DNA from 4 places in the Bacillus sp. Marseille-Q1617 genome. Region 4 is predicted to be linked to each of the others. Evidence: riboswitches for the same ligand, from Rfam matches in the RefSeq annotation. Region 4 holds a riboswitch; each other region holds the start of a gene.
The links. Region 4 has a riboswitch for S-adenosylmethionine ahead of HWX64_RS04850 (sodium:solute symporter). Riboswitches for the same ligand answer to the same signal wherever they lie in the genome.

Region 1 (7,772 bases), 920 kb from region 4:
AATCGCACCTGTCACTAAACTTAAAGAAGAAAAATGAGCAGAATCCGGATTGAAAGCCTGAATCAGATTTCCATCCTGAGCCGCCAATTTTCCGCTGATGCTGGTAAAGGTCGTTGAGATGCTCCCCTTCCAGAACACGACGATCCCGGAAATGAAAATAAAGACCCCGGCCACTGCCATCATCACTGCCTGGACGGCATCCGTATAAATATCGGCGAATGCCCCTCCGCCAAAGACGTAAAGTACGACAATCACGGCTATAAAAATCAATCCGCCCTGATAGGACATGCCGAGAAGATATTCAAAGATGCGGGCACCTGCGACAAACTGGGCGGCTATATAAAAGATGTTGAACAAAAGAATCAACCCCGTACCGACCCGGAGAAGATCGCTGTTATAAAAATCCCCCAGCCAGTCGGGCAAGGACAGCGACTTTTGTCCGTTATTTAGCTTCCGGACTTTCTTGGCTACCATCAATACCCCGATCGGCCCCCCGCCGATCATCGCCAGGAACAGCCAAAGATTTGATAGTCCCCAATCATGGGACCAGCCCGGGTACCCGAGGAAGGTAGCGGCACTTAAGTACGTGGCGGCAAAGGAAAGCCCCAGGACATAAGGGCCGAGGTTTCCCCCGCCTATGGCAAAATCACTGACACTCTTGGTCTTTTTCATACTGATAAATCCCAGGGCAAACATTGCTGCAAGAAATACGGCAAATCCTATCCATGTATATAATGCGATTTGACTCATTTTCTTCTCCCTTCTTTTACAAGCGTTTTATGAATAAACGGGTGCAAGCTTCTTGGCAGGATGATCTGCAGGCAGGTGTCTCCGGCCTCTGCCAAACATGTTTTCTCTCAGGGTGGATCCTTCATATTCCATCCGGTAAATCCCACGCTTCTGCAGTTCCGGGACCACATGTTCGACAAACTCGGTGAATGTACCCGGTGAATACGTCTGGGCGATATTGAAGCCGTCTGCATCCCCAACAACCGCCCACCTCTCGATTTCATCCGCGATCTGCTCAGGGGTGCCGATGAACTTGACCGTTCCATTGCCCAGGCCGTGATTTTTGATCGCTTCCCGGAGCGTCCACCTTTTGTTCGGATCTTTTCCGTACATATCGAGGTTCCCCTGCATGGCGTCAGTCTCGATGTCCTCGATATATTGATCAGGGTCGAATTGTGAAAAGTCTATCCCAGTGTGACCGGATAAAAGAGAAGCGGTGCCTTCATAGCTGACGTGGTTTGTAAGTTCTTCATATTTGGCATATGCTTCTTCCTCTGTTGAACCTATGATTGGCAGGATCATCGGGAAGATGAGAAGCTCATCCGGGTTTCTTCCCTGCTCTGCCGCCCGTCTGCGGATATCGGATGTATACAGCTTCAATCCGTCCAGTGAATGATTTTTAGTAAATACTGCTTCGGCATGTTTTGCTGCAAAATCCCTCCCTTTTGGAGAGGACCCCGCCTGGAACAATACCGGGGTGCGCTGAGGGGAAGGCTCCACCAGATGAGGGCCCGGCACACTGAAAAACTCTCCTTCATGGTTGATGGAATGAACTCTTTCCGGATTCGCAAACGTATCATTTTCTTTATCATAAACGACCGCCTCGTTCTCCCAGCTGTGCTCCCACAATTTATAAGCGACCTGGAGGAATTCATCGGCTCTGTCATATCGGAGTTCCTTTGGAAGCCTCCCGGAAAGTCCAAGATTAATGGCTTCACTTTCCAAATAGGAGGTCACCACATTCCATGCCACCCTTCCCCCGGTTAAATGGTCAAGCGTCGATAACTGCCGTGCCAGTGAATAAGGCTGGGCATAAGTCGTGGAGATCGTCGGTGCAAACCCAAGATGCTCTGTTACAGCCGCCATGGCCGAGATCGGGATGAGCGGATCATGTGCAGGCAGCTGCACTGCACCCCTGACCGCCGCATCATGACTGTTTTCATAAACGCTGTAGGTACCAAGCACATCAGCGATGAACATCGCATCAAATTTCCCGCGTTCAAGCGTCTTTGCCGTTTCGACCCAATAAGCCAGACTGTTGTGAGAAGTACCTTGATCTTTTTCATGTTTCCATAAGCCGGTCGAATGCGGTGAAGGCGAGTTTTGGATGAAGCCGTTGAGATGAATTTGTTTTTTCATTGGAAAGTCTCCTTTTTCTTAAAAGTGATTTGGCCGTGGCGATGGGTGGATTGATGTGTTTTTTGGGGATGAGGTCAGGTTTGAGTATTCTTATCGTTATACTCGGTTTAGAAACAGCGAGGACTCCTTAACGATTTACTACAACTAAAAAAACCTCTCCCGATGAGGAAGAGGTTCATTTCTATACCATCCTCTCATCTTTCAAGCATCTGCTTGCTGGAATTAGCACCTTGTTACAAGTAACGGTTGCTGCGGGATCACGGGACCAGATTCCTCCCCCGGCTCTAGATAAGGAAATATGCAATTGTGTTGTTTGAATTTTTATCATCATAACGGAGTCGAAATAATCTGTCAAATCAGAATCCAGATTTTTTATCGAGATGAATTGTGTACATGGTCACGAGTTTAAATTTGGAAACGCTTACCTATATTTTCATATCAAAAAGGGAGTTTTTACGTAAAATATTGATGTTCCAGCCTTTAATGGCAGCCAATCAGAGAGATTCTCTTTTACTTTAAAGGAATAATGGACTATATGTGGCGGGGAAACTAGTCATAAATGATCTTTTTTGAGAGTTTTTAATGGGGGGAAGAACCACGGGGACAGGTCCGTTGAATGGGGAGATGAAGGTATCTTTCGTTTTCATTGTATAATCTTCGAGTTTTGCCCGATAATCTTTTAATTTTGACCATAAATCTTTTACTTTTCCGCTTTTATCTTTCGATTTCCCGGATCATTCCGTCACTTGGTGAAATACAGGATTAACCTACCCGCCCGCTACAATAGAAACGAATACACCAAACACAAACAAGTATCATCCCTAACCAATAAAAAAGACCCCCAACCCAAAAGGTTGAGAGTCTCTGTAAGCAATAATTAACGCTTAGAGAATTGTGGTGCACGACGAGCGCCTTTAAGACCGTATTTTTTACGTTCTTTCATACGAGCGTCACGAGTTAACAATCCAGCGCGTTTTAGAGTACCGCGGTACTCAGGATCAGCTTGAAGTAAAGCACGAGCGATACCGTGACGGATCGCACCAGCTTGACCAGCGTAACCTCCACCGTGTACGTTTACTAAAACGTCATAGTTACCAAGAGTTTCAGTTGCAACTAGTGGTTGCTTGATTACTTCTCTTAGTGCTGCGAATGGGATATATACTTCTACTTCACGATCATTGATAACAATGTTACCGTTACCTGGTACTAAACGTACGCGAGCTACTGAGCTCTTACGACGACCAGTTCCGTAATATTGAACTTGAGCCAAGATAATAACCTCCTCTTTTTAATTATCCACGAAGTTCGTAAACTTCTGGTTGTTGTGCTTGGTGTGGATGCTCAGATCCAGAGTATACATGTAGCTTCTTGATCATTTGACGACCTAGAGAACCTTTAGGAAGCATACCTTTGATAGTAAGCTCTAACATTTTCTCTGAGTAGTTTGTACGCATTTCTAATGCAGTACGCTGCTTCAAACCACCAGGGTGGTTACTGTGACGGTAGTAGATCTTATCAGTAAGCTTTTTACCAGTCAATTCGATTTTTGAAGCGTTAAGAATAATTACGTGATCACCAGTGTCAACATGTGGTGTGAAAGTTGGTTTGTGTTTACCGCGTAGAACTGAAGCTACTTCACTAGCCAGACGACCAAGAGTCTTGCCTTCAGCATCTACAACGTACCATTTACGATCGATTTCGTTGGCTTTTGCCATATACGTAGTACGCATGAGTTTACCTCCTATTAAATGAATCCGTAGTATTTATTTTCTAATCACAATAAGATTCCGGGGCTTATCGTGGGGTTAATAACATACCATATGCTATAATATCTTGTTCTATAGTGAATGTCAAGGGAATGTTACACCAGGATTAGTTGTTTTAGATAAAAAATTATTTTCCAGATTGAATCTCTTCATTTTCTTCCCCATACTCCACCTTCCAAAGATACAATCCATGCGGCGGAGCAGTCTTCCCTGCCTGGTTCCTGTCTTTGGCTTCAAGGATGTTTTTCATGTCCTCACTGCGGAGATTCCCCGCACCTACCTCGAGCAGCGTACCTACCAGGATCCTCACCATGTTGTAAAGAAAACCATTTCCGGTAAAAGAAAAAATGATTTCGTCCTCATGCTGCGTGATGGTGATGCTGTGGAGATTCCTTACTTTGTCCGCTACTTCCGTTTTAGCAGAGCAGAAACTTGTAAAGTCATGTTCACCCATTAGATCCTGCGCTGCCTTTTGCATTTCCCCTACCGAAATAGTGAAAGGATAGTGAAGAGCAAAATGACGATAGAAAGGACTTCTCGATTCAGCTGTATAGACTCTGTAACGATATTCCTTCCTCTTAACTGAAAATCTTGCATGAAAGTCATCAGGGACAAATTGTGCCTCTTTGATGGTCACTTCGTCAGGCAGGCGCGTGTTCAGGACGACCGGCCACTTTTCTTCAGGAATGGCCAATGTGGTATCAAAGTGGAATACCTGGCCGTGTGCGTGGACCCCGGCATCCGTTCTCCCTGAAGCAGTGACGCGTAGCCGCTCTCCTTTATGAATGGCACTGAGGGTGTCTTCAAGGAGGCCCTGTACAGTACGCTGGTTTGGCTGTATTTGATAACCGCTGAAATGGGTGCCGTCATATGATATCGTACATTTTACACGCTTCATAGAATTACTCCTCCTATCCTCTGAAGAATAGCAATAAGGCTGTCAGGATGCCGAGTACAACCAGTGCGCCTGTATCTTTTTTATGCCAGGAAAGAAGCCTGTATTTCGTTCTTCCTTCCCCTCCCCGGTAGCCCCTTGCTTCCATGGCCGTAGCCAGGTCTTCTGCACGCTTGAACGCACTGACGAATAAAGGGATGAGCAATGGGATGATCGCCTTGATCCGATCTTTTATCGGCCCTGAGGAAAACTCTGCTCCCCTCGCGATCTGCGCCTTCATGATTTTATCCGTTTCTTCCATCAGGGTCGGGATGAAACGCAGCGAAATCGACATCATCAACGCAAGCTCATGGACCGGGAACTTCACCTTACGCAGCGGATTCAATAATGTTTCCAGCCCATCTGTGATGGTGATCGGTGATGTCGTCAGCGTCAGTAAAGAAGTGATCAGGATCAGATAAAAGAATCGAAGGGAGATGAATATCCCCTGCCGCAGCCCTTCCTCATGAATCTTAAGGAAGCCAAGATCCAGGATGACCCCGCCCTCTTTTGTAAAGAATACATGCAGGAAAAACGTAAACAGGATCAGCCATAGAATGGGCTTCAACCCTCCGATGATGAACCGGATGGGAAGATTGGAAAAGATGAGTGCAGTAAGCGTAAATGCCCCTAATATGGCATAGGTGACAACATTATTAGCCAAAAATACAACACAAATGAAACCGAATATAAAGAGAAGCTTCGACCTTGGATCCATGCTGTGAAGAATGGAATTTGCCGGTACGTAACGGCCGAAGATCATTTTTTCCATCATAGCGGTCCACCCCCTTCTTCGAGGGAACCAATTGCATCAGCCAGTTCTTCAACCGTCAAACAAGTGATACCGAGCTTCCTGCCGATACGCTCTTCCAGCTTGAACTGAAATCGGACCACATCGGGAACATCCAGCCCCATTTCAAACAATTCCTCTGGATTCGAAAAAATGTCTTGCGGGGAACCCTTCCTCTGTAAGCGTCCCTTCTGCAAGATGACAATCTCATCTGCATAGTGAGCCGCATCCTCCATGCTGTGCGTGACAAGGATGGTAGTCAGTCCTTTTTCTTTATGAAGATCGTGGAACATATCCATGATCTCACGCTGCCCACGCGGATCTAAACCGGCTGTAGGCTCGTCCAATACGATCACATCCGGATTCATGGCAAGGACACCGGCAATGGCCACCCTCCTCATCTGACCGCCTGAGAGATCAAATGGGGATTTCTGAAGTATGTCTTCTGAAAGCCCGACCTTCACAATCAGTTCCTTCGCTCTTTCTTTCGCTTCTTCCTCTGATACTCCGAAGTTCATAGGGCCATAACAAATATCCTTCAATATCGTTTCTTCAAATAACTGATGTTCTGGGAATTGAAAAACGATCCCTACCTTTTGCCTGATCGGTTTCAGACTCTTCGATTTTTTCTCGGGGCTGATCTCGTAGTCTCCGACGTTCACGATTCCGGATGTCGGCTTTAGCAGTGCATTCAGATGCTGCAAGAGTGTCGACTTGCCTGAACCTGTATGACCGATGATCGCCAGGAACTGACCTGATGGAATGGAGAGATTGATATCTTCAAGAGCAAGCTTTTCAAATGGGGTTTTATAGGAATATCGATATTCTACTTGTTGAAATGAGATTTCCATAACTCGTTCACCAGCTCTTCTTCTGTAAAGTAGGTTTGGGGTAATGAGATACCCGCATTCTTCAGCGCTCCTGAAAGTTTAATGGTAAAAGGTGAATCAAGCCCCAATTTCTTTAATTCATCCTCGAGCAGGAAAATCTCTTGTGGTGTCCCTTCCTTAAAGACTTTCCCCTTATTCAGTACGATGATTCGGTCGGCCCTTGCTGCTTCCTCAAGGTCATGGGTGATCGAAATGACAGTCAAATTCTCTTTTTCCTTTAAAATCCTGACCGTTTCAAGCACTTCTTTCTTTCCTTTCGGATCAAGCATGGATGTCGATTCGTCCAGGATGATGATATCCGGCTGAAGGGCCACCACTCCGGCGATTGCCACGCGCTGCTTCTGTCCGCCTGATAAATGGTGCGGCTCTTGATCAAGAAAATCTTCCATATGGACACGCCTTAAAGCGCCACTCACTCTCTGTACCATCGTTTCATAAGGTACTCCATGGTTTTCTAACCCAAAAGCCACATCATCTTCGACTGTAGCACCGACAAACTGATTATCTGGATTTTGAAAGACCATTCCAATCTTGGAGCGGATATCCCAGATCGTCTCTTCTTCTAAAGCGATTCCGTCTACTGTAACGTCACCCTTTTCAGGAAAGTGCAGACCGTTCAGCATCTTGGCAAGTGTCGATTTACCAGAACCATTATGCCCGACAATCGCAAGCCACTCACCCTGCTCCACATGAAGGCTGATTCCCTCAAGAGCATAGGCTTCCTGATCCGGATAACGAAAATAGACATCCTTAACGTTAATCATCTCTCGCACAATACATACCTCCTCTATGCTCATCAATTCTCAACTGAATATTAACTCTGCTCGGCTTTTTATAGTATTTTAAGAACAGATTGTTTTTTATCATTAACCAATTATTTATATTTGCAACTGATTCTAGCGATTGACTGGAGTGCAAGACGAAGACTCCTATTAGAAAAGCGGAAGGGCTTTGCTCAGGAAGCGTGTGGCATAAGACGAATCGGCCACGAAGGCGTTCTTTGCCTTCTTGGTCGATTTGGCTTATGACATGTGCTTTTAAGCCCTGCAGCTGGACATTCCCCTTGAGGAGGCTCACCAGCCGCCCGCGGAAAGCGAAGTCTTGCACGGAAATCAATAGCGGTATAAAGAAGTGTTATATGATTCAATAAATAAATAATAGCAAAAATCCATATAAATAAAAAAAAGCCTGCACCCCGACCAAAGAAAAGAAACCTTTTCTTGTTCATCCACTGAACAGCTTCT
Region 2 (7,772 bases), on a different contig from region 4:
AGGAAAAAGCTGAGATACAGTGTCCGGAACATTGGATAAAAAATGAACACAGCAAATAATAAGATAGAAGGAAAAAGATAGAGCATGGCGGTCCTGACGTTCAGCGACCTCTTCCAAAGGCTTGGCGGTGCTGCATTCAGGCCGGCCTTCATTTGAGCACCTCTTGGTCAAACATATAGTTTTCAATATCCGTCGGGGTTTTGACGATCTGCTGTGTCTCACTGTCAAAGAAGCAAAGAGACTCGTAATTGATGACAACAGGGATCACGTCCCCCACATTGATCCGCCACTGACCGGTCCACTTGGCCATCCATTCTTTTTCACCGAGCATGAAGGAGAAAATTGTTTCGTTTCCAAGAACCTCAACATTGATGACTTCAACATTGATTTTGTCCCCTTCTTCGGTTTCTTTTGTGGCCGCTTTCAGATGTTCAGGGCGGATGCCGACAATGATGCGGCCAGATTTCATGAACTTCTCATCTACTTTTGGAATGGCGATTTTACCATCGGTCCCAAAATGGAGCTGCGAAGTTTCCGAATTATACTCCGCTTCAGCGATATTCATCGGAGGAGAACCGATGAAGGTCGCAACGAAAGGATTGGCAGGGTTATTATAGATATCGATCGGCTTCCCGATCTGCTGGATCTTTCCGTCGTGAAGAATCATGATCCGGTCCCCCATCGTCATCGCTTCGACCTGATCATGGGTGACGTAAATCATCGTAATTCCAAGCTTTCGTTGAATCTGCCTGATTTCCGACCTCATATGTGCCCTCAGTTTGGCATCGAGATTGGAGAGCGGTTCATCCATCAGGCAGATCGGGGCCTGGTTGACGATGGCGCGGGCGAGTGCCACCCGTTGTCGTTGCCCGCCGGAAAGCTCGCGGGGTTTTCTTTTCAGATAGTCAGAAAGACCAAGCATCTTCGCCGTCTCTTCACACCGCGCCTTCCTCTCTGCCTTCCGGATCTTCTTTACGTGCAAGCCAAAAACGATATTCTCTTCAACAGACAGATGTGGATAGAGGGCATAGTTCTGGAAAACCATCGAAATATTCCGCTTGCTCGGCGGCAGGTTATTCACTTCCTCGTCTCCTATTTTTAGAACACCCGCCGTAATATCCTCCAGCCCCGCAATCATCCGCAGCATCGTACTCTTCCCGCAGCCGGACGGCCCGACCAGCACAAAGAATTCGCCAGGCTCGACCGTCACGTTAATATTGGTGATGACTTCATTCTTTTTGTCGTATGATTTTGATACATCAATGAGCTCAACCTTTTTCACATTTTCTCCCCCTTGCATTCGCCGATTCCTTGTTCACTTTGGCTTTGATACATATACAGCGTTTTCATTTATGGGTTGCTTTCTTTTGTGTACCTGGTACATTTCATCGGTTTTGTACCAGGTACAAAATACAGCCAGTGTACCTGGTGCATTTCATCAGTTTTGTACCAGGTGTAAATCGTCTCTGTTGTACCTGGTACAGCACGTCGATCCTGTACTAGGTACAAAATACAACCGGTGTACCTGGTACAATTCAAAGCAATCCTGGACAAAAAAAAGAATCACAAACATAACCTAGGTGTGCCTAAGCTCATGATGTGAATTCTCCGGGTCTCTACACAAAGGTATTAACTTGTATGCTCTAATTTCCTGAAATTCCAAATTGGAAATGAATAACCAACGTGAGTAAAGTATATGAAAGGGTAAGAGGTTGTATGAACAAAACTTCCGGGGTTTTCATGCACTAACGCAACGAGGGACGGGCCTTTAGCAAGCTAATGGCCCGTCCCTCACTACATTAAAGTATGAAATTATTCCATCCACTCCGGCTTCCCGAAGCCTTTGAATTCTTCGTCGATGACGTTTTCGAATTCAGCTGCTTCGACGACTGCTTTGATGTCTTTAGCAAGCTGGGAATCGACGTCTTTGGTGTTCATGACGACACGGTTGCGATATTGGTCGGGCATGTTTTCAAGCTGCAGTGCGTCAAGCAGATCCATTTTTGCAGCCAGTGCATAGTTCCCTGGGACTGCCGACAGGTCAACGCTTTCCACTGCCCGTGGAAGCTGTGCCGCTTCGATCGGTTTGAATTGAAGGTTTTTCACGTTTTTGTCGATGTCTTTTTCAGAAACCGTTAATGGATCTGTTCCTTCTTTCAATGTGATCAGCTTCGCATCCTCTAGGATTTGGAACGCTCTTGCAGCGTTTGTCGGGTCATTTGGAACGGCGATGGCGCTTCCTTCTTTGATGTCTTCGATCGAATCAAATTTGTTCGAGTAGATGCCCATCGGTGCTGTTGGTACGACGATGACTTCCGAAAGCTCCATGCCGTGCTGCTTTGCGAATGTTTCCATATAGATTTTATGCTGGAACAGGTTCGCGTCGAGGTCCCCCTGCGCGAGTGCGTTGTTCGGCTGGATGTAGTCGCTGAATTCCTTTACTTCAACGGTGTATCCTTTTTCCTCAAGCCCTGGTTTGATGGCTTTTGTCACCATGTCGCTGTACGGACCTGATGTCGCCCCAATCGTGATTTCTTTTTTATCCTCCGAGCTTGCTTCTTCTCCACCGCACGCCGCAAGCAAACTTACTGTCAATGCTGCTACTAAAAGTAAAAACCACTTTTTCATGAAATCTTCCCCCTAGGTTGTTTATCGTTTATCTACTAATCTTGCAAAAACATCGCCCGTATACTGGATGAGCTGCACCAAGCAAATCAAGACGACGACCGTGGTGATCATGACCGTATTGTCATAACGGTAGTAGCCGAAACGGATGGCCAGGTCACCGACACCGCCTCCGCCTACGATTCCTGCCATAGCGGAATAGGCGACCAAACTGATTGTTGTGATGGTGATGGCCTGGATGACGGCCGGCTTCGCTTCCGGCAGCAGGACGTCCTTGATGATCATCCATGGACTCGCCCCCACCGACACCGAGGCTTCGATGACTCCCTTATCAATCTCGCGAAGGGCCGTTTCTACCATTCTTGCAAAAAACGGAATCCCCGCTACAGACAGCGAAACGGATGCCGCCGTCGGTCCGATCGTCGTTCCCGTCAATATTTTTGTAAGAGGTAATAGTGCAACTAATAAAATGATGAACGGAACCGAGCGGACCATGTTGACAACGAAGCCGACGATTTTTTTAATGAAGCCGTTTTGCAGGAACAATCCCTTGTCTGTCACGAAAAGCAGGACACCGAGCGGCAGGCCCAGCAGGATCGCGATGGCCAATGAAATCCCGACCATATAGACGGTTTCCAGGAATGCTTTATTTAATTCTGGTAAAATCGCAATCAATGAATCAGGCAGCACGGTCGAGCACCTCCAGACTTTGTGTTTTAGCTGTTATGTAGCGGATGGCGGCCTGTATTTCAGCATCCTCTCCTATCAGCTCCATGATGAAAATCCCCAGCGGCGTTTCCTGGATATACTCGATTTTCCCATGAAGGATATTGCCTCGGACCTTATATTTTTGGAACACTTCAGATACGACACTCTCTTCTGCGATAGAGCCCTTGAACTGGATTTTGATCAGCTTGCCCGTCCGGCTCTTCAGTAAGTGAGGCGGCAGTTCAAACTGCAGGATGTTTTCGATGAACTGTTTTGTAAGCGGCTGTCTCGGGTTGGCGAAAAGATCATACACAGGGCCTTCCTCCACGATTCTGCCGTCCTGCATGACGGCCATCCTGTCGCAGATTTCTTTTACAACTTCCATTTCGTGCGTGATGAGGACGATGGTCAGTCCCAGTTGTTTGTTGATGTCTTTTAAAAGTTTAAGGATCGACTTGGTCGTGCTCGGATCCAGCGCCGAAGTCGCTTCGTCGCACAGCAGGACGGAAGGATTGTTCGCGAGTGCCCTTGCGATGCCGACCCGCTGCTTCTGGCCGCCACTCAGCTGTGCCGGATAGGCTTGAGCTTTGTCGCTCAGCCCCACCATCTCGAGCAGTTCTGTCACCCTTGGTTCGATCTTTGCCTTTGGCACCCTCGCTGCTTTCAAGGCAAAAGCAAGGTTTTCGTATACCGTTTTCGCTTTGATGAGGTGGAAGTGCTGAAAAATCATGCTGATTTTCTGGCGTGCGAGGCGGAGTTCTCTGGATTTCAGCTTCGTCAAGTCCCGTCCGTCGATGATGATCTCCCCTGATGTCGGCTTTTCCAGTAAATTGAGGCATCTGATAAGCGAGCTTTTTCCGGCCCCGCTGTAACCGACGATACCGAAAATTTCTCCTTTTTGAATGGTGACGGAGACATTATCCACACCAAGCACCGTTTGCTTTTTTGTTTTGTATTCTTTTACTAGATTTCTGATTTGGATCATCATTCACACCCCTTTTCTTTATGTATTGATGTTTGGCCAAATAAAAAATGCTTCTTTCAATTACTGAAAGAAGCATCGCGTTTATGTCATCGACTTATCTTTCAGAATGAAATCCATTCTGCAGGAATTAGCACCGTTCCATAATTGGAGGTTGCCGGACGTCACAGGGCCTGATCCCTCGGTCGCTCTTGATAATTTGAAAGTATTTAATTTTCGAAGTTTTTAATCTTATAGGAGATGATATATGGTTTGTTTTGGGAAGTCAATAAGGGATTTTGAGTTTGTTTTTTATGTAAGCGATTTCTTTGCTGTGGTTAAAGGGGATAGGCTGAACTGAAAAATTTTCCTTGTATACCGCTTTTGATTTCCGTGGAAGACTTCGCTTTGCGCGGGCGAGCGTGGAGCCTCCTCGGCTTTGCCTGCGGGGTCTCCACTGCTTCGCTTTTCCCGCAGGAGTCTACGTCTTCTACTACAATCAACGCTGGAGTGAGACAATTAATCAATGTTACGGTTGACCATGGATTAAGACAAAAACCTTCCTTGGAGGAAGCACTTAACTTTTAAACAAACGTTTGATTAACGTCTCAAATCCTCGATGGAGAAAGGTTTTGAAGGTTTAAACAAACGTTTAATTAAAATTGAAAAGCCCGCCTCGTATTGAGATTACGAGGTGGGCTTGGGTCACTTATTATAAAACTTCATAATCCGTCACATTACGTTCTACCACACGTGCTCCGTCTACGCTTACTAGCGCGCCGCCTGAGCTTCCGAATACGCCGGTTGTGATCAAGTTGTCCATTGCTGCTTTGACTTGGATTGTATCGATCGGGTCGATGGGATCGTTGACGCTGATTTTCGCTGTTTTGCCAGTTTCGGTTTTAAATTCTAATTCAAGTACCTTTGCCATGTTGAGATCTCCTCCTCCCTCTTAAATTTCAACGTCATTACGCGTTGATATCGAAGTTTTGAATCTTTTCTACGTTGAATAAGTTTTTCTCTGAAAGACCTGCGAGTGACTGAGCTGCGCTGTGCATCTCATCCGGAGTAGCCGAGCCTTTGATGTAGCTGTATGATTTGTACTTGTACTTCGGGTTGCCTTTCTCATCCATCCCGTCGTTGTATGCAAACCTCAGCTTTGTTCCTTTCAAATCCGCTGTTGCCATGGTGCCTCACCTCCTTTCACCTTTTATATAGGGATCGGGGGAGGAAAAGGACACCTTGGTTTGAAATATTTTTATTGGGGAGGTTGGGAACGGGGAATGGGTAGGTTGGATTATGGTTGTGCCTGGCACACGAGGGGGTGATTGTTCCTGGCACAAAAGGGGCTAATTGTGCCAGGAACAGAACAGCCGGATTGTGCCTGGCACCCGAATGGATTGAAGCCTTTCCTTCAAAGGCGCTGCTTCGGTGCATGGTTCAAAACATAGAGATCGAGCTTGGCTCAAACCAGACCCTTTGAGCCAGGCTCACTTGTACTAATCTTTGGCAAAACCACTGTTAAACAAAAAAAAGCCCTTCCCGGACCAACGATCCAAAAAGAGCTTCTCCTTATTTATCAGCCGCTTCGCTGCAGCTCTCCCGCTTCACTAAATGAACCGGTACCACTACTTTCTTCGCCAATTCCCGCTTTGATTGAATCTGGTCGAGAAGGAGTTCCACCGCTGATTCACCCATGAATTCCGTGTAGACCTTCACAGTCGTCAGGGAAGGCTGAAGGAACTTTGATGTTGCGATGTCATTGAATCCGACGATAGACACTTCGTCCGGAATGGCGATTCCTTCTTCATGAAGGGCACGGATCGCTCCGATCGCCATCGAGTCCGATGCGACAAAGAAGGCTGACGGGACATCATCTTTTTTCAGGGCTTCCTTTATGAGGCTGTAGCCGCTTTCCGACGTGAAGTTCCCGTCCGTCCAGATGAAGGCGGGGTTATGGAGTCCTTTCAATGAAAGGTACTCCCGGAACGTGACTTCCCGTTCGTCCCGGATCGGCTCTTCATCGAGGACGTATTCCTTTCCGCCGATGTATCCGATACTCTTATGGCCTAGGCTCAAGAGGTAGTCGAGCACTTCGGTCATCGCTTTCCTGAAATCGACGACCACGGAGTCGTAGTCATCCGATGGTGAGTAATCGACGAGGACCAGCTGGCGGGCTGCTTTTTCAAAAGCATCGATTTCGGATTGGCTGTACTTCCCGACCGCAATGATGCCGTCGAGTTCTGAAAGCCTGGTCGGGTCGATTGTGTTACCGTTCTTGAACAGCTTGACGAGGTCGATGTTTCTTTCCTGACACTCCCGCTCCACCCCGTTGCGGACGGCCATGTAGTATGGGTCGGCCATTTCCTGCTGATCGGAGTACCAATAAACCAGGCCAAACTGGAGTCGGTCGCTGATTTGCTGAGGGTCTTTCCGGTTCCTCAGGGTTTTGTAATTCATGTCCTGGGCGATCTGGAAAATCTTCTTCTTCGTTTCGTCCGTTACGGACAGTGAAGCATCATAGTTCAGGACCCTTGAAACGGTCGCGAGTGAGACTCCCGCTTTTTGTGCTATGTCTTTTAAAGTGGCCATCCCACTTCCCCCTTTATTGCTATTTACCTGGGAGAGAAGCGGGCCGCTCGACTTACTTCTCTCTTGCATTTTGATTGTTATTTTGAATGCTCTTCTAAAGCCGCTGTTGATTTCCGTGCAAGACTTCGCTTTCCGCGGGTGACCCGTGAGCCTCCTCGTCGCTGCGCTCCTGTGGGGTCTCACATTGGCCACTTCTCCCGCAGGAGTCTTCGCCTTGCACTCCAATCAACAGCTGGAGCCGGTTTTATTATTCAAAAGTACATTTTCTTTGAAAAAAAGTAGGTCAACCCTGTACTTAAATTCATACCACTCTTTACTTTAAAACAAATCAGCCTGAATTTCCATCAATATGGGGATTTCTTATCAGACTTCCTTTAACTTCCAGATTAATGATTGAAAGTCTCCTTTTATCACAGTGTTTTCAGTGACGACGGTGCCGCTGAACATTGGGGGGATCAAGAGCCCGATGTTCATGAGCTCGTCTCCGTACGCCCGGTGAACTGTTTGTCCCGTCCCTTCTATTTCGTACAGGGCATCCGGGTCCAGCCCCTGCAGCCTGATCCGTTTCAGGGATGGGTTCGGGACGGCCAATGTCCGGTAAAATGCTGCGATGGCCTCACCTTTTTCGGCATCCGCGACCATCCAGGCAGTGTCATTGCCTTCGAATGGACTTAACAGGCGGTAAAATGAACCGAACTGGAGGAGCTGGCGGTTTTCTTTTACAAATTCAACCTGCTTCTTTACTTCCTGCTGTTCTTCCTCTGAAAATCGAGTGGCATCGAGCTCGTAGCCGAACGCCCCGAACATGGAGACGTGGAACCGGGTATCGAGGGGCGTCGACCTGCCTGTCTGGTGATTCGGGCAGCTCGATACGTGTGCGCCCATC
Region 3 (7,772 bases), 480 kb from region 4:
CTATAAGTTCTTTCGCAAATCCCACATAAAAAACAGCCGATATCCGGCTGCCTTTTACGCTTATAAGGTCTTATCTTCGATATGATCTAACCACGTCGCAATAGGCTTGACCACCTTTTCAACTGCACCTTCTTTGAAAGGGGATTCCAGCTTAGCTGAAGCTGCCAGGTCTGTAAATGAAAGGCTGCCTCCCAGTTTACACAGATCCACATAATCAGCCCATGCTTCCTCCCTGTTTTCATTCATTTTCACCCAGAATTGGAACGCGCAGATCTGGGCAAGGGTGTAATCGATATAATAGAACGGAGAGTTATAAATATGTGATTGACGCTGCCAGAAGCCCCCTGCTTCAAGATATTTGATTCCGTCATAATCCCTGCCAGGTAAATATTCTTCCTCTATTTTTCTCCACTCCGCATTTCTCTCATACGGGGAAGCTTCAGGATTCTCATATACAAAATGCTGAAATTCATCTACTGCAACTCCATATGGAAGGAATTGAAGAGCATCACTTAAATGGGAAAACTTATATTTATCCGTGTCTTCCTTAAAGAAGAGCTCCATCCATGGCCACGTAAAAAACTCCATACTCATGGAATGGATCTCACATGCTTCATATGTCGGCCATTGGTACTCAGGAATATCGAATCCCCTGCTGCTATATACCTGAAAAGCATGTCCCGCCTCGTGAGTCAGGACATCGATATCACCCGAAGTCCCGTTGAAATTGGAAAAGATAAACGGAGATTCATAATTTGCGATGTATGTGCAATACCCTCCTCCGGCTTTCCCTTTCTTTGCTTCGAGGTCCATAAGATTGCGGTCGATCATAAAATGAAAGAATTCTTTTGTTTCCTCCGACAACTCTTCGTACATTTTATTGCCATTTTCAATGATGAATTGAGGATCCCCCTTAGGCACAGCATTCCCTGAGGTGAATTTAAATCCTTCATCATAAAATTTCATGGGGCTGATACCAATTCGGTCAGATTGCCTCTCTTTCAATTTCTGCACCAGAGGCACCACATGTTTCTTCACGCCTTCCCGGAACACCTTTACCATATCTGGGGTATAATCTGTTCGTGTCATTCGGTAATAACCAAGTTCTACGAAATTTTCATATCCCAAACTAACGGCAATTCGATGCCTTACCTTCACGAGATCATCAAAGATACGGTCTAATTCCCTCTGATTCTCTTCAAAGAAACGCACAGAAGCAAGAGAAGCTTCCTTCCGGGTTTCTCTGTTAACAGATTGAGTGAATGGCCCCATTTGGGCAAGGGTTCTTTCTTCACCCTGAAATGATATTTTTGCAGAAGCCATTAACTTTGTGTATTGAGAGGAAAGTTTATTCTCTTCCTGAAGCAGCGCTATCACTTTTGGCGAGAAGGTTTTGATTTCACTCTCTGCCAGCGCGAACAGCTGCTTGCCCCACCGCTGCTCCAGCTCCGCGCGGAAGGATGAATTCAGTAATTCTTTATAATATTCAGTGACGAGTCCTTGAAAATCGGGCATGACTTCATCGAAATAATCCTGTTCACCTTTATAGAAGTCATCATTCGTATCAATCGAATGACGGATATAGCAGATGTTCTGCATTGTATCAAAATGAAGGCGTATTTTATTTAATTCCTTCATTGCAGTAACTTGATCATCTGGTGTATCAGCTTGTTTAAAATCAGTCAATGCCTGTTTAAATTCATTTTCGATCTCTGTAATATTTGGCCGCTCATATGTAAATTGTTCAAACTTCATTAGTATTCCCCCTTTTTTCAACGTCCATATAGTGTATTCGACTCCTTCTCTTGATTCTCCTGTAAGCTTGGTTACTTTCCTTACCATTGAATGTTAATAGAAAAAAGAGCCTCCAAGGAAGGCTCTTATATACTTCAATACGATAAGTTTTTGATGGATAGTCCCAGTTTTTTCAGCAGCTCTATTGCGTCTTTCTTTTCTTCAGGTGAAAGAGATGACATCAATTCATGGATCCTGTCTTCATGGTTAGGAAAGATCTTGTCAATCAGGCTTCTGCCCGGTTCGGAAATTTGCGCATAGGTCACCCGTCGATCTTTAGGGCAGGCTACACGCTTAAGGTAGCCTTTTTGCTCCAGTTTATCCACCACGTACGTGATGCTGCCGGAAGCTAATAAAATCTTACCGCCGATTTGCTGAAGAGGCTGGTCCCCTTTATGATAGAGGAGCTCCAATACAGCAAATTCCGTGGGGTTCAAACCGTTTTCTTGTATATTCTTGTTAATTTCTTCGTTCAATGCTTTAAATGCACGGGAAAGAACAATAAACAGCTTCAATGATTGTTTTGTACCCTGGTTTTCATTCATAGTCTTCATTCCTTTAAACTAATATCTCAGTTTCAAAATATTATACTAGGATTCAGGACTAAAGTCAATCTCCCAAACAGAACACTTAAAACCTCCATAAATGGTCTAAAGACCATTTATGGAGGTTTTTGTTTGGAAGATTATATGATTGTAATGTATATAACGACAAATTGATGATTTCTAAATTAGTGGTCATTCTGTGAGGTAGTTATCATTTTAAAAGGTATTAAGAGGATATCTATAAATGATTAAGAAGCTGTCTTTTTTAGTAAATTTTTTATTACCTGACTCAATTCGTATGGTACTTCTTGAATAGTAATAGTATAAATGCTTTTATCACATTGCTGATATTGATTCAATAATTGATCTAATTGCTGACTGCAATCAATGGTTTCCTTTGCTCCCAACCCCAACCTTCCTCCAAGGGAGATCATTTCAGCACGCTTTTGATTGATTTTTACTAGTAACCATTTCTTTTTAAGATATTGACCCATTTCAAACTAACTCCTTTTTCATTTTGTGTCGGCAAGGCGGTTAATCCAACTGAGAATCATGAGACAAACCATGCATTCGGTTGCACGTCCCGGGAAGATTTATTTTGCCCTTGTTTCAATTAATTTAAATCTACTAATAAAGACATTACTCAGTTAGTATCGCAACTATTAACAGAAAAGTAAATAGATTCGCAAAACAAGACAAAATAACTAGTTAAGTCTGCTTATTTGACAAAATTCGTCATTAATTCATTTTGTATAATCACATCCGCGAAGTCCTTCCTCCATATCTTTAGGGATTTGGACAAAGACCTTTCCCTCAAAACAAAAAGAGAAAAAGACCCATTGTCTTTTTCTCCTTACTCCTTTAATATATCGGCACCCATCCTTCTTGTGTAACGAATATGCGAACAGCCACCACTTGTTTGTCCTCACTCAATGTAAAGTAGTGTCGAATATTTTCAGGAACTGAAATTAAATCTCCCGGATTCAGATGAACTTCAAAGAAGTTTCCATCTTTTCCTTGAATGATAAAAACACCATGCCCACTTACAATAAAACGGACTTCATCGTCTGTGTGATGATGCTCCTGTTGAAAATTTTTTAGCAGTTCCTCAAGATTAGGAGTCTTAGATGATAGAGAAATGACATCCCATGCCTGATAACCCCTTCTCTCAGAAATATCTTGTATTTCATCTTTGAATGATTCAATGATTCTTTCTTTATCGTGATCCGATAATTGGTACTTCCCCTGTAATTCCGGATCTAATTTTGATAGTTTCCAATTCTCATAAATAACCCCTTGTTCACTTAGAAAAGTACTGACCTCTTCCTGATTGTCCAATATTTCATTTGTTCCTTGGATCTTAATTGTCGCCATTGATTATTTTCCTCCTATGCTGATTGAATGGTATTCTTTAACGATAGCAGTGACAATTGATATTGAAATAGAAACTCGCAAGCTTCCAGAAGCTTTTTAGCCTCAAAGCCGTTTTGTCCCCATACAGTGATGCCATGATTGCGGATTAAAACGGCTCCTTTATCTTCCCGGACATGGCGGGAAAATTCTTCGGATAAATCGGGAATGCTGGCATGATTATGGATGATAGGGATGGTTAGCGTGTCACCTTCTTCCCACTTATCAAAAGCCTTAATCAATTCCTGGTTTTTAAAAGTAACTTCACCTTTGTCGCCATAAAGCTCACTCACTACATTATTGGGGACCGTATGGACATGAAGACTGCAGCCCGCCCCGCTTTTGCGAAATATACTGCAGTGCAGCAGCGTTTCGGCCGAGGGACGCAAATTGGTATCTTCAAGCGCAACTCCATATTGATCGACGAGCAGGAAATCTTCATCTGTTTGCTTTCTTTTATCCTTTCCGCTTGCCGTAACCAAAAAACTCGTTGGAGAAGAGCTGACCCTGATGGCAAGGTTTCCACTTGTCCCCATGAACCAGTCACGTTCCGCAAGTTCTTTTTTTACTGCAGCAAGTTCTTCCCATTGAGCTTTATAGTCCATCATACCGGCACCTCCATTTTCAAAACTTCCAAGCAATCATAGAATGTCTCAAATTTCTTATAAGGGATAGAATCTTCTTCACATTTTTCGGCGAGATAATCTCTCGCAAAAACCGTATTTGCATATCTGGACATTTCGATATCTGTAACCGAATCGCCAATCACAATGATTTCATCATCTTCCGAAAGATTCATTCTTCTGATAATGGACGGCTTACAACATCCACATTCCCCATTGCCGCATTGAGAATCGCAAGGGTGCGGCCAGCGGACTTTGATTGTCTGATCTTCAAACGTTGCTTGGTTACAATATATCCCGTCAAAAGGGCCATACTCTTTTAGAAGCGGATGAACAAAAAAATCCATTCCGCCACTCAGAATATACAGGGGAATCCCTTTCTCTCTTGCAAATGACACAAATTCTTTAAATCCTTTCCTGATAACTGAAGTCTCTTGTAAGTAACCAAGAAGTTCTTCCTTTTTTGAAGAAGGAATAAGGTCAAACAATCTTGTGACTCCTTCCCTGATAGACATATCACGAGAAAGGATTTCATCTTTTATACTCTCCCATTCCGGCGGAGCGAATTGCTTCATCAAGGAAATGATATTGTCTGTTTCCGTGATCGTGCCGTCAAAGTCACAAAAGATAATGGGCTTAGCCACTTACTTTAACCTCCTGTCCCCATAATTGCAGAGCCTGATCCAGTTCTGCATGATGTACAGCCGCATCTGCCAGTGAAGTACCTCTCAATACACTATCGATTGCCTGCAGGAACGCTTTCCCGCCTCCCACTGCACCATCAGGATGTCCGTGCACTCCTCCACCTGCATTGATGACGCAATCGTCCCCAAAATCTTTCATCAATTGGGGGACCAGCCCGGGATGGATCCCCGCTGAAGGGACTGGAAACGTCTCCTTAAACCGATCTGAATTTATCAATTCATCCCTGATGGCCATCACTTGTTTTCTTTCTAATGCCACACTCCCATATGGTGATGGAAATAAAGAGAAATCAGCTCCTGTCATTCTTAGAAACTTACCAAGCCATAAAGAATAACTCACCCCGTATTGCGGAGAAGCAGCTGCAGCCCCCGAAAAAGAAGGGTGCGCCATTATAGGAAGGCCGATTTCATCATCCTCCCTTAACTCCTGCAGTACATCCAGGCCGTAGGTAAATACATTAAATAATAAGGCATCCGCCCCAAGCTCTCTTGCTTTCCTCGCTTTTTCTTTCAAGCCTTTGGTTCTTCCAGATAAGTTGACTGCGTAGAGAGTTCGTTTTCCCGTTTCTTCATAGACCTCACGGAGTACTTTATGTCCGGTTTTGATTCTGTCAGCAAATGGAGTCAATTCGTTATCAAAAAGGATTTCATCGTCTTTCACTAAATCCACTCCGCCCAAAGCCTGGGCTTTAAGCTGGGACTGCAGGTATTCCAGATCCCTACCGATCACCCCTTTGAAAATGCTCATTAATAGCGGCCTCTCAAAAACTTTCACTTTTTCCCTGATTCCTTCAATCCCAAATCGGGGACCCGGATACTCCTTCTTTAATTCTCTTGAAAATTGAAGATCCTTCAGCTTCACTTGCCCATCAAGAGACAGTTTTCCAAAGACAGTTGTAAGAATCGCCGGTATATCATTAGAGTAGTTTCCGGATGGATAGGCGATCTGTATTTCCGCCCTTCCCCCATCTCTGCCTTCATTTTCTTTAACCTCCACTACCCTGCCTTTGTACTTTCTTAATTGTTCTTTCTCCAGTAATGGAAGATCGGTCCAAGAACCGACAGTTAGTCCAAGCGCGATTCCTTCCGCTTTTTTTTCAAAGGTCCCGATCTTTCCTGTCATGACATATGTAGCAATAACTTCTCCCACTCGAGATGCCTCCCATCTTGATTGCTTTTAAATGTTCTTCGTAGATACAACATAAAAAACCCCTTCGATAAGAAGAGGTTTGTCTAGTACTCTGTCTTATCTCTCAGCAAGTAAATTGCTGCAAGAATTAGCACCGTGCTTAAAAAAGTCGGTTGCCGGGCTTCATCGGGCTGGTCCCTCCGCCTGCTCTTGATAAGAAAAATCATATGCTATTACATTTTATTTCAGTTGGATTATGGCATCATTTTTCATTTCTGTCAATCTTTTTTATCAAACAATTTCAAATTTTCAATCCTGCGCACAGCTTCTTCCAGACGTTCTACACTGGTCAATAAACCTACGCGGACATATCCTTCACCATGTTCTCCAAACCCTACACCTGGTGCTACAGCGACTTTAATTTCTTCAAGGAGGTAATCTGCAAACTCCACAGAGGAAAAGCCGGGGGGAACCTTAAGCCATGCAAAGAAAGAACCTGCTGGTGCTTTAACCTCCCATCCGATATTTTGCAGCCCGTTTATGAATGTTTTTCTTCTGGATTCATAAGTATCGACAAGTTCTTCGACGCACTTCTGAGATCCGAGTAAAGCAGCCACTGCAGCTTCCTGGACAGCCCCGAAAAGACTTACATACATGTGATCCTGAAGAATGTTAATGGCTTCGATCACACTTTTATTCCCGACTGCAAAGCCCACTCTCCAACCGGCCATATTATAGGTTTTTGAAAGCGTATAGATTTCAATGCCTGTGTCCTTTGCCCCTTCTGCTTCCAAAAAGCTGACAGGCTTTTTCCCTTCGAAGCCGATTGCACCGTAGGCAAAATCATGGACGACACAGATATCATTTTGTTTCGCGAATGATACTGTATCTTCGAAAAATGAACGGGAGGCAACCGCTCCTGTAGGGTTATTGGGATAGTTCAAAAACATGAGCTTTGCTTTTTCAATGTCCTCTCTTGCAATCCTCTCATAATCCGGGAGAAAATGATTCTCTTCTTTCAACGGCATCGTTACCATCCGTGCTTCCGCAAGGGATACCCCTGACAAATAATCCGGATACCCCGGATCCGGAACCAATACTGTCTCACCGGGGTCCAACAGGCATTGGGGTATCTCCACCAGCCCTGCCTTCCCTCCGAACAGGACTGCAACTTCTTCATGAGGATCGATGTCCACACCATATTCCCGTTCATAAAAAACAGATATGGCTTCCCTGCAGGAATCCAAACCCCGAAAAGGGGAATATTTATGATTTCCTGGTGATTTTGATGCTTTCACCAGCGCTTCCACGATATGCGGGGGTGTAGGCTGATCGGGGTTCCCCTGCCCCAAGTTAATCACATCAAATCCTTCTTTCAGCACTTTCTGGACTTTTGCTGTCAATGATGCAAAAAATTGCTGCGGCAGCGAGTCAATGCGTTCTGCTTTTTTAAAGGTTGTCATCTTTTCACCTTCTACACTTTTTTGAAAATTATTTACTTTCAAATTCTAGTCACAAATGATATAACGTAAAGTAATGATTGTAAAGTATAATCTTATTCAGACTT
Region 4 (7,772 bases):
TGCTCTATTCGGGGCATTCGCCGCACTTGGAATCGGGAACAGCGTGCAGTCGAATACGATTGCCGATGTCATGACGACGAGCTTTTCAATTAATAATTGGGTAACCGGGATTGTACTGGCTGTGCTTACTGCACTGATTATTTTCGGCGGTATCCAACGAATCAGCACGGTGGCTTCATTCTTCGTGCCAATCATGGCCTTCCTTTATATCGGCGGGTCACTATTGATCATCGGACTGAATTATGACATGATCGTTCCAGCTTTCAAACTGATTTTCCATTACGCATTTAATCCTGTTGCAGCTGCAGGCGGATTTGCCGGTATTGTCATCAGTGAAGCAATCCGCAGCGGTGTATCACGCGGAATCTTCTCAAATGAAGCCGGCCTTGGTACGGCCGCGCTGATTGCCGGGAATGCAAAAACGGATCATCCTGTAAAACAGGCCCTGGTTGCAATGACCGGGACATTCATCGTGACGATCATCGTGTGTACAATGACGGGGCTCGTCTTGATTATCACCGGTTTCTGGGATCCGACCGGCGGTGCCATTTCAGGTGTCCAGCATGCCGCTGACCTTGACGGCGGTGCATTGACGAGCGCCGCATTCGGACATGCCCTCGGGGTTGCAGGAGAATACATCGTTTCATTCTCCGTCATTTTCTTTGGGTTCTCGACGATTGTCGGCTGGTATATGTACGGTGAGAAGTGCTTCGAGTACTTGACCGGCTATCGCTATATTGCTTCGTACCGTTTGATTTATGTCGTTGCAACCGGGATGGGTGCAGTGGCGAATCTTGAACTGGTTTGGGCATTTGCAGACATGTCGAACGCCCTGATGATGATTCCGAACTTAATTGCCTTACTTCTTCTTTATAAGGTGATCGTGAAGGAAACAAATCATTACTTTAATGAGTATCTGCCCGGGCAGATGCAGTCTTATTCTAAAAGAAAAGCAAGTTAAGAAAAACCGTCACGGGTTCACCGGGGCGGTTTTCCTATTCATGCTCATTTATCTATATCCTCTAATAAATAAACCGTCTGCTTCCCTGAGAAATTTGAAGAAATAACTTTCTGGTTCTTTTCTCTTAATTTTCGAAATCATTTGACGACATCACATTAATGCGTTACAGTAATACATAACTTAAAATGAATATAATCCTTATCGAGAGCCAGGGGAGGAAATTGGTCCTGTGATCCTGCGGCAACCTGTTATTTTCTTATTTGAAAGTAGTAAGGTGCTAATTCCAACAGACACACAGTCTGGAAGATGAGGAAGAGATGATGCCTCTTCCTCTGGGAGAGGCTTTTTCTATTGAATTCCTCTTTTATTCCTGACTAAACAGATCGTTATAAAAACAATAAAAGGGGATGTTAAAGATGACAGAAGTTGGTTATTGGTTTATCGGTTTTGCACTTTTTTACACAGTCTTTCTTATTTTTGTAAGTCAGTTTTCAAGAAAGAAGGCTGTCGATGGGAATGGTTTCTTTGTTGGCGGACGGGGATTCAATTCCTTTTTTGTAGCAGTTTGCATTACTGGATTATTCTCGGGATCATCCTATATTGCGATACTCGAACTGAGCTATTTGACGGGTATATCAGCGATTTGGTACGGGGTGGCCGAGACCATTCACGTGTTGATCATTGCTCTGGTCCTGATTACCCCATTTAGAAAAAAAGCCCTTGTGACGATTTCAGGACTGCTTGGAGACCGTTATGGTGAAAAGGTCAGAGGGATCGCCGGCGCTATTACGGCGTTTACCTTCCCAATGTGGTCGGTCGCCACAGCACTTGCTTTTGCATCGGCAATGTCTGTATTTACCGGAATCTCATTGATTTGGTCCGTTACGATTACTGCGGTCCTTCTCCTCGCTTATCTTCAGTTTGGGGGAATGTGGTCAATCGGCTTTACACAATTGAGTAATGTGATCGTATTTTTCATCATGCTGGCGATTGGAACGTATGCATTCTTTATCAACCCCGGAGTAGAAGGAATTGCTTCGTTATTTAAAGAAAAACCTCAGTTTGCTTCTTGGAATGGAGCAGGAATACAAACCATACTTGCTTGGTTCGGTACCTTCTTGTTCAATGTGATCTTGGCTCAAGCTGCCTTTCAGATGGCGTTATCCTGTAAAACTCCTGAGGAGGGCCGAAAAGGATTATTATATGGTGCTGTTTTGGGCATTCCACTCATCATAGGTGCTGTTTTATTCGGTCTGGCTGCTCAGCAGGTGGTTCCGGGTCAATCCCAAGGCTTGGTAGCGATCCCACTTTACCTGATGGAGACTCTCCCTGCTCCACTTGTCGGATTATTTTTCCTCGGGTTCTGGGCTGCTGCCCTCAGCTGGGGTGCCCCGTGTCAATTCTCAGGGGCCACGAGCCTTGGGAGAGATACCGGAAAAGCCATCAACCCTAAAGCTACAGAGCTGCAGCTGGTTCGTTATACGAAGTGGTCCCTTGTGTTATTGACCGTATTAATGATTAGTTTCGCCTTAATTCGTTCTGAACAATCCGCTTGGTGGAATGTGCTCGCCTGGGTTACACGGAACTCGGCAACCTTCGCCCCCGTTGTAGCTGCTTTGTTCTGGCCGGTCGTTACAAAACGCGCTGCCCTCCTTTCTCTTTTTACAGGTTCATCTTCAGGGCTGCTCTGGTATCATCTGGGAGGTTGGGCGATCAATGATTTCTATCAGAATATACACCCTGTGTGGATCGGGATGATTATAAACATACTGACAATCGTGTCGATCAGTTTAATCGAAAATGCCGGCAAGCTGGAATGGATGGGTTCTATCAACAGCATTGGCGCGTATTCGGCAGCAGTATCTCTTTTGCTTGCTGTCACAGCGGCCTCGACATTCGGCTTTCTCTATAAAACAGGGCTGCTCGGCATTGTATTGACACTTATTGTATTGGGACTATTCACGACATGTATTAACTTCATCCAGAAAAAAGAAACAGCTGTAACCAAAAACGCAATCTTGAAAACAAGCTAAAAAAGCAACACCCGTTCCCCTGTATTGTTAACGATGCTTCTGATTAATAAAAAAGTCCTTAATAGCAAGAAAGCCTGCTTCCGGCAAACGGACGCAGGCCTTCTGTTATTCACGTTTTTTGACCAGTGAATGCCTATTCCGTTAAGGAATCGTCTCCACGCACTGATTAATCATACCCTTTATTTCTCTGCAATATAAATGATCTTTTCATGACTTCCTGACGGCTGCTTTCCTTCCACGAAGTCTGCACAGATGTTTATTTTAGAAAAGCCGATTTCCTTCAGGATCAGCCTGAGCTCCTCCACCCCATACCACCGAATGGCAAAACGCTGGAGCTCTGTTTCAATGAGACTCCCGCTTCTCCATTTTTCGTATTTCAGGTGAGTCACTTTTCGCTGATAGAAGAAATCCGCTTCGACGAGCTTGCTCTCCATCGTAATGGTGTCTCCGTCCGGAAGCGGGAAGACGGATGTATTCACCTTGCCGGTCTCAAATTGAGCGTCAGGAAGAAACACATCCATCATAAGTCTCCCGCCAGGTTCCAGGTGATCATGGAGTTTCCTTAACGCGTGCATGGATTCTTCACGGTCATCAATCAATAAAAAGGAACCACCAGGGATGATGATTGCTTCATACTGATGAGGCAAATCAAGAGTCTGTAAATTGGATTCGTAAAGCTCCGCCTGAAGCCCCCTCTCTTCCAAACGGTGTCTGCATGAGGCGAGCATTTCCGGTGAATCATCCATACCGTCCACCTTAAGACCGTTTGCCAATAAAGGGATCATGACCCTGCCAGAGCCGACCATAGCCTCCAGGATCCTGCCTTTTGTATCTCTCAACTTTTCCCGATAAAATTCAATATCCCCACTGAATGATTGTCCTACTTCTTTTGTCAGGTCATATACTTCTGTACAAAGCTTTCCATAGTGACTAAACGACATACTTGTTTCCTCCACGTTTATATAAATAAGAGCAGCAGATTGATTGCCGCACCTCTTCTCTCTTGCCGTACGGTTAAAGGGATCGAATGCCCGACAGGTTAGCCGAAGCGGGCAAATCCCATTACTTAAATGATATTTTTCTGAATTGCTTATACGACCCGGAAAAGTCTTCCTCACCCAGGACCATCAAGGTCGGCTTGACCTTCACACATTCACCAGAAGCAGCTGACCATTCCTCTGAAGAGGCGGCTACGAATACTTCCTGATTCATATACACCTCATTCATTTTTGCAGATTCAGGGTGGATGAGCAGGGCCTTTTCTTTTCGTTCATCTGAACCTGCATGGACGTATGGGCTGTCTCCAAGCACAAACTCTTCCACACCCGAATAATACGTATCGAACTTCCCTTGGGACGGCAGCTTCACATAGCATGAAGATAATGCTTCACCAGGTTTGAAGAATGCCTCGAGATCCACCGACTCTCCCGCAAACGTACGGCCGGAATTCTGTTCGATTTCGCAATAGAAAGCAAGAACGGGAACTTCCGGAAGAGTAAGCGCATATTGACGGAGGGTGACCCCCTTCATCGTTTCATGCTCTTTGAACACCGTGGTCACGGAAAGCCCGCTCCAGCTGTTTCCGTGCTCATCCTGCTTTGTGACAGGTTCCACGGTTGTCGGCTCTTTCAGCATCGAGTAGGGACTTACATTCATGAAGGTATAACGCACCCCTCCTCCCCACGGATTCCACCAGGCTTTCGGTCCCGGTTCCGGATACTGATGGTGAAGGAATTCTTTATTTTTATAAATCAATGAATATATTCCAGGATAATAGCCGGCTGCCGCTTTGAAGGCAAGCACGCCATTGTCCACGGTCCAGCCATCCTCATTCTCTACCATCCCGATTTCTTTATTACCTGTTACCAGCGCGGCTGTTTCGAGTGATGCCTGCTGACCTCGGGATTGGAATTGGCCTGTTAACCGATTCACTCCAGGTGTCCCGTGACAAAGTTCCACATTCACTTCTGTGACTTCATCCTTTTTCGTCACCCTTTGTTCCACACTATTCCCTTCACCCTCAAGGAATAGTTTTCCTTCGAGATAAGGTGTAAGCATAGACCGGAAAGAATAGTTCACCTTTCCACGAGCCGGGGTAATAAGGTTCCCATCAGCCGCTTCAAGAGTATAAAGCGGGCATTCTTCCATGCTGTCTGTATCATCGCCGAGAACGAATGACCTCCATTCTTTCCAGGACGGGGATGAATTGATCCCGACTTGGATCGGACCGAGGCATACTTCCTTCTGGGAAGGGACATGGTCGATCTTATATTCAATCGCAAAATGCCAATCATTTTTTCTCCCCAATGCACCTTCCGGCCACGCAAGACCTTTCGTTTCACCATTCGCTGCCGAGGTGAACAGCCAGCGTTCCGAGATTTCCTTATCACGGATATAGTCCATGAACGGCATCATGGCCTCATCGCCTGTGACCACGCCATCTTTTTGTGGAATGGCCATCCGCTTGAACTCGATCGGCAGCGGCTGGATCAGATAGAGCCGCTCTTTCGGTTCATCGGATTTATTCACGACTTCATGTTTGATTTCCAAGATTCCGGACCCGTATATCTTCATATACGTATTCAAAATCACCGATGAAAAAGTTACTGATTCCAAAGTGGTCTTCACGACAAAGGCCTCAGGGGTTTCAATGTACTCCACCGAAGTGGCTTCTTTCTTTGAAAACTCTTCGCTGAACGGCTTACCCAGTTTTGGTGTAAAAAGAGTCATCGGGTTTTGTTTGGAGTGCAGGGAACCGATTTTGACGAAATGATTTCTCTTTTCAATCTCGACAAAATAAGGACCGTTATACGCTGCCCAGTGCTCGTCGGTTTCCCCTCCGAACCGTGCGCCGAGTCCCGGGAATGCGAGTGTCAGCTTTGATTGGAACTCGAAGCATTCGCCGTCCTGTTTCTTGACTTCGATATTCACGTCTTCTGAGTAAAAACCATTTTTTAAAAGCTCGGCCTTAATGGGCACGGAAACCCTGCTTTTCCTCTTTAATTCAGTTGTAACTTCTTTTTGTTCCCACTTCAGGACCTTACTTTGCGGCAGTTTAACCGTCCACAGTGCATCGTCATCAAGCTGGCTTTCGATATCGACATATAGAACCGCTTTCTGATTCGGACGCCAATTCTTTTTTACGGTGCGTAAGTTCAGTCTGCCTGCCTGTTTAGGAAAAACACCCATTTTTAGTGGGAATAATCTGCCGTCAATTTCGATATTTGCCGACACCGCCGGATGTGTTTTCCATGGGCTTGGTTCCCGTTCTGGCAGTGTGAGGACAGCAGGATATTCACCGGCCCACTCGTTTTCCACCGTTTCCTTCCCTATGAAACTATGATTCACGACTTCCGTGGACATGCCCCAAAGGGAAACTTCGACTGGTGCATCCGTTTTGTTGACAACTCGATAAGTAACGGGCTGGTCTTCTTTTTCAAGAAGCTTAAAGTCCGGAAGCTTCATTTCCACGAGAAGATCCTGCGTTTCGATCAGGCGGATTCCTCGTCCTGTCCGTTCAAATTGGACGCGGACATACTCGTCCCCCGCCTCCCATTTGTATTCATAGTAAGTATGATCCCCATCCTTGATTCCGTCCGGTTTCACCTCGATGACACGCTGACTCGCACTATACCAGTCATGTTTATCAAAGAATGGCTTCAGCCAGTCGATTTGTAATACAGAAGGAATGAAATTCATTAAATGAGTGGTATCATCCCTGTCTTCCCAGAAGAACCCGCACTTCTTATAAAGCGGAACGGCTTTGGTATTGCCGGGCCACGTAAACAAGTCAAGGCGGGGCCACTTCAATTCAATCGTTTTTTCGAGTGCTTTCAGGACGAGCTGCTTCCCGATTTTCAATCCATGATAGTCCGGGTGGACATTCAAGAGCGGAATATACAGCGCACCTTCATCTTCACGGTATTGTGATAAGCCGCAGTACCCGACCACCTCTTCATCGACCATGGCCAGATATAGATGAAGATTCGTAGAGTTTCCCTCTTTGTCTATGACATCCTGCTCTGTTGTTACTGTGGAATCCCCGCCCCAGTTTTCCCGGCTTTCGTTCCACATCTTCGCGATCCCTTTCGCGAGACCTTCATGATATTCTACTATTCTTACTTTCTCTAAGGTTGTCTTCATAACTTCCTCCTACACTACGTTTTAATATGTCGAACCTCACACTTTTTTACTGCATTCGTAACTCCGTCGAAAATTTTAATCATCTTTGATCTCCTCCTTTTTTATTTTGGAAGGCTCTTTTATTGCCGCTTTTGATTTCCGTGCAAGACTTCGCTTTCCGCGGGCGGCCGGTAAGCCTCCTCGTCGCTATGCTCCTGTGGGTTAGAAAAGCGGATAGGCTTTGGTCAGAGGCGGGTGGCATAAGGCGAATCGGCCACGAAGGCGTTCTTTGCCTTCTTGGACGAGTTGACTTATGACATGTGCCTCTAAGCCTTGGAGCTGGACAAGTCTTACCTGTCTCGCTTCTCCCGCAGGAGTCTTCATCTTGTACTCCAATCAAAAGCTAGGAATAATTAATATCGCATTAAATTTAATGTCAGAGCCTCTTGGAAAAAATTACTTCCCACCCACAGTTTAAGATGTTATGCATGATAAGTAAAGAATATTCTAACTCTTTAGCGCAGTGCTGTATTGCGGGACGGGCTTTTAGTACTTTGGTGCAGCGAGGGACGGGCTTTTAGCGGGGGGAAGCGGTGAGGGCCCGTTGAAAAGCCCTCAGTCGTATTTAGTTAAATAATGGCTCATAGTCTGGAGCG

Region 1: another riboswitch for S-adenosylmethionine. It lies ahead of HWX64_RS00350 (LLM class flavin-dependent oxidoreductase); the one in region 4 lies ahead of HWX64_RS04850 (sodium:solute symporter).
Region 2: another riboswitch for S-adenosylmethionine. It lies ahead of HWX64_RS14265 (methionine ABC transporter ATP-binding protein); the one in region 4 lies ahead of HWX64_RS04850 (sodium:solute symporter).
Region 3: another riboswitch for S-adenosylmethionine. It lies ahead of HWX64_RS07220 (2,3-diketo-5-methylthiopentyl-1-phosphate enolase); the one in region 4 lies ahead of HWX64_RS04850 (sodium:solute symporter).

What each region holds. Positions count from the first base shown of each region.
Region 1 covers NZ_CAHJXM010000001.1:50,638-58,409, reverse strand. Annotated here, with positions in the region: gene HWX64_RS00355 (sodium:solute symporter) at 1-750, opposite strand, end outside; gene HWX64_RS00350 (LLM class flavin-dependent oxidoreductase) at 778-2,148, opposite strand; SAM riboswitch class I at 2,340-2,443, opposite strand; gene rpsI (30S ribosomal protein S9) at 3,026-3,418, opposite strand; gene rplM (50S ribosomal protein L13) at 3,441-3,878, opposite strand; gene truA (tRNA pseudouridine(38-40) synthase TruA) at 4,042-4,812, opposite strand; gene HWX64_RS00330 (energy-coupling factor transporter transmembrane protein EcfT) at 4,826-5,623, opposite strand; gene HWX64_RS00325 (energy-coupling factor ABC transporter ATP-binding protein) at 5,620-6,489, opposite strand; gene HWX64_RS00320 (energy-coupling factor ABC transporter ATP-binding protein) at 6,465-7,304, opposite strand.
Region 2 covers NZ_CAHJXM010000002.1:560,989-568,760, reverse strand. Annotated here, with positions in the region: gene HWX64_RS14285 (carbohydrate ABC transporter permease) at 1-152, opposite strand, end outside; gene HWX64_RS14280 (ABC transporter ATP-binding protein) at 149-1,282, opposite strand; gene HWX64_RS14275 (MetQ/NlpA family ABC transporter substrate-binding protein) at 1,813-2,628, opposite strand; gene HWX64_RS14270 (methionine ABC transporter permease) at 2,650-3,315, opposite strand; gene HWX64_RS14265 (methionine ABC transporter ATP-binding protein) at 3,305-4,318, opposite strand; SAM riboswitch class I at 4,410-4,516, opposite strand; gene HWX64_RS14260 (DUF2922 domain-containing protein) at 5,007-5,225, opposite strand; gene HWX64_RS14255 (DUF1659 domain-containing protein) at 5,263-5,481, opposite strand; gene HWX64_RS14250 (LacI family DNA-binding transcriptional regulator) at 5,867-6,886, opposite strand; gene HWX64_RS14245 (alpha-galactosidase) at 7,250-7,772, opposite strand, start outside.
Region 3 covers NZ_CAHJXM010000001.1:1,448,684-1,456,455, reverse strand. Annotated here, with positions in the region: gene HWX64_RS07250 (M3 family oligoendopeptidase) at 61-1,755, opposite strand; gene HWX64_RS07245 (MarR family winged helix-turn-helix transcriptional regulator) at 1,890-2,339, opposite strand; gene HWX64_RS07240 (aspartyl-phosphate phosphatase Spo0E family protein) at 2,588-2,833, opposite strand; gene HWX64_RS07235 (acireductone dioxygenase) at 3,201-3,713, opposite strand; gene HWX64_RS07230 (methylthioribulose 1-phosphate dehydratase) at 3,728-4,357, opposite strand; gene HWX64_RS07225 (2-hydroxy-3-keto-5-methylthiopentenyl-1-phosphate phosphatase) at 4,354-5,016, opposite strand; gene HWX64_RS07220 (2,3-diketo-5-methylthiopentyl-1-phosphate enolase) at 5,009-6,226, opposite strand; SAM riboswitch class I at 6,320-6,425, opposite strand; gene HWX64_RS07215 (pyridoxal phosphate-dependent aminotransferase) at 6,484-7,668, opposite strand.
Region 4 covers NZ_CAHJXM010000001.1:970,590-978,361, reverse strand. Annotated here, with positions in the region: gene HWX64_RS04855 (sodium:alanine symporter family protein) at 1-961, shown strand, start outside; SAM riboswitch class I at 1,157-1,274, shown strand; gene HWX64_RS04850 (sodium:solute symporter) at 1,378-2,994, shown strand; gene HWX64_RS04845 (class I SAM-dependent methyltransferase) at 3,174-3,935, opposite strand; gene HWX64_RS04840 (GNAT family N-acetyltransferase) at 4,057-7,137, opposite strand; gene HWX64_RS04835 (prenyltransferase/squalene oxidase repeat-containing protein) at 7,732-7,772, opposite strand, start outside.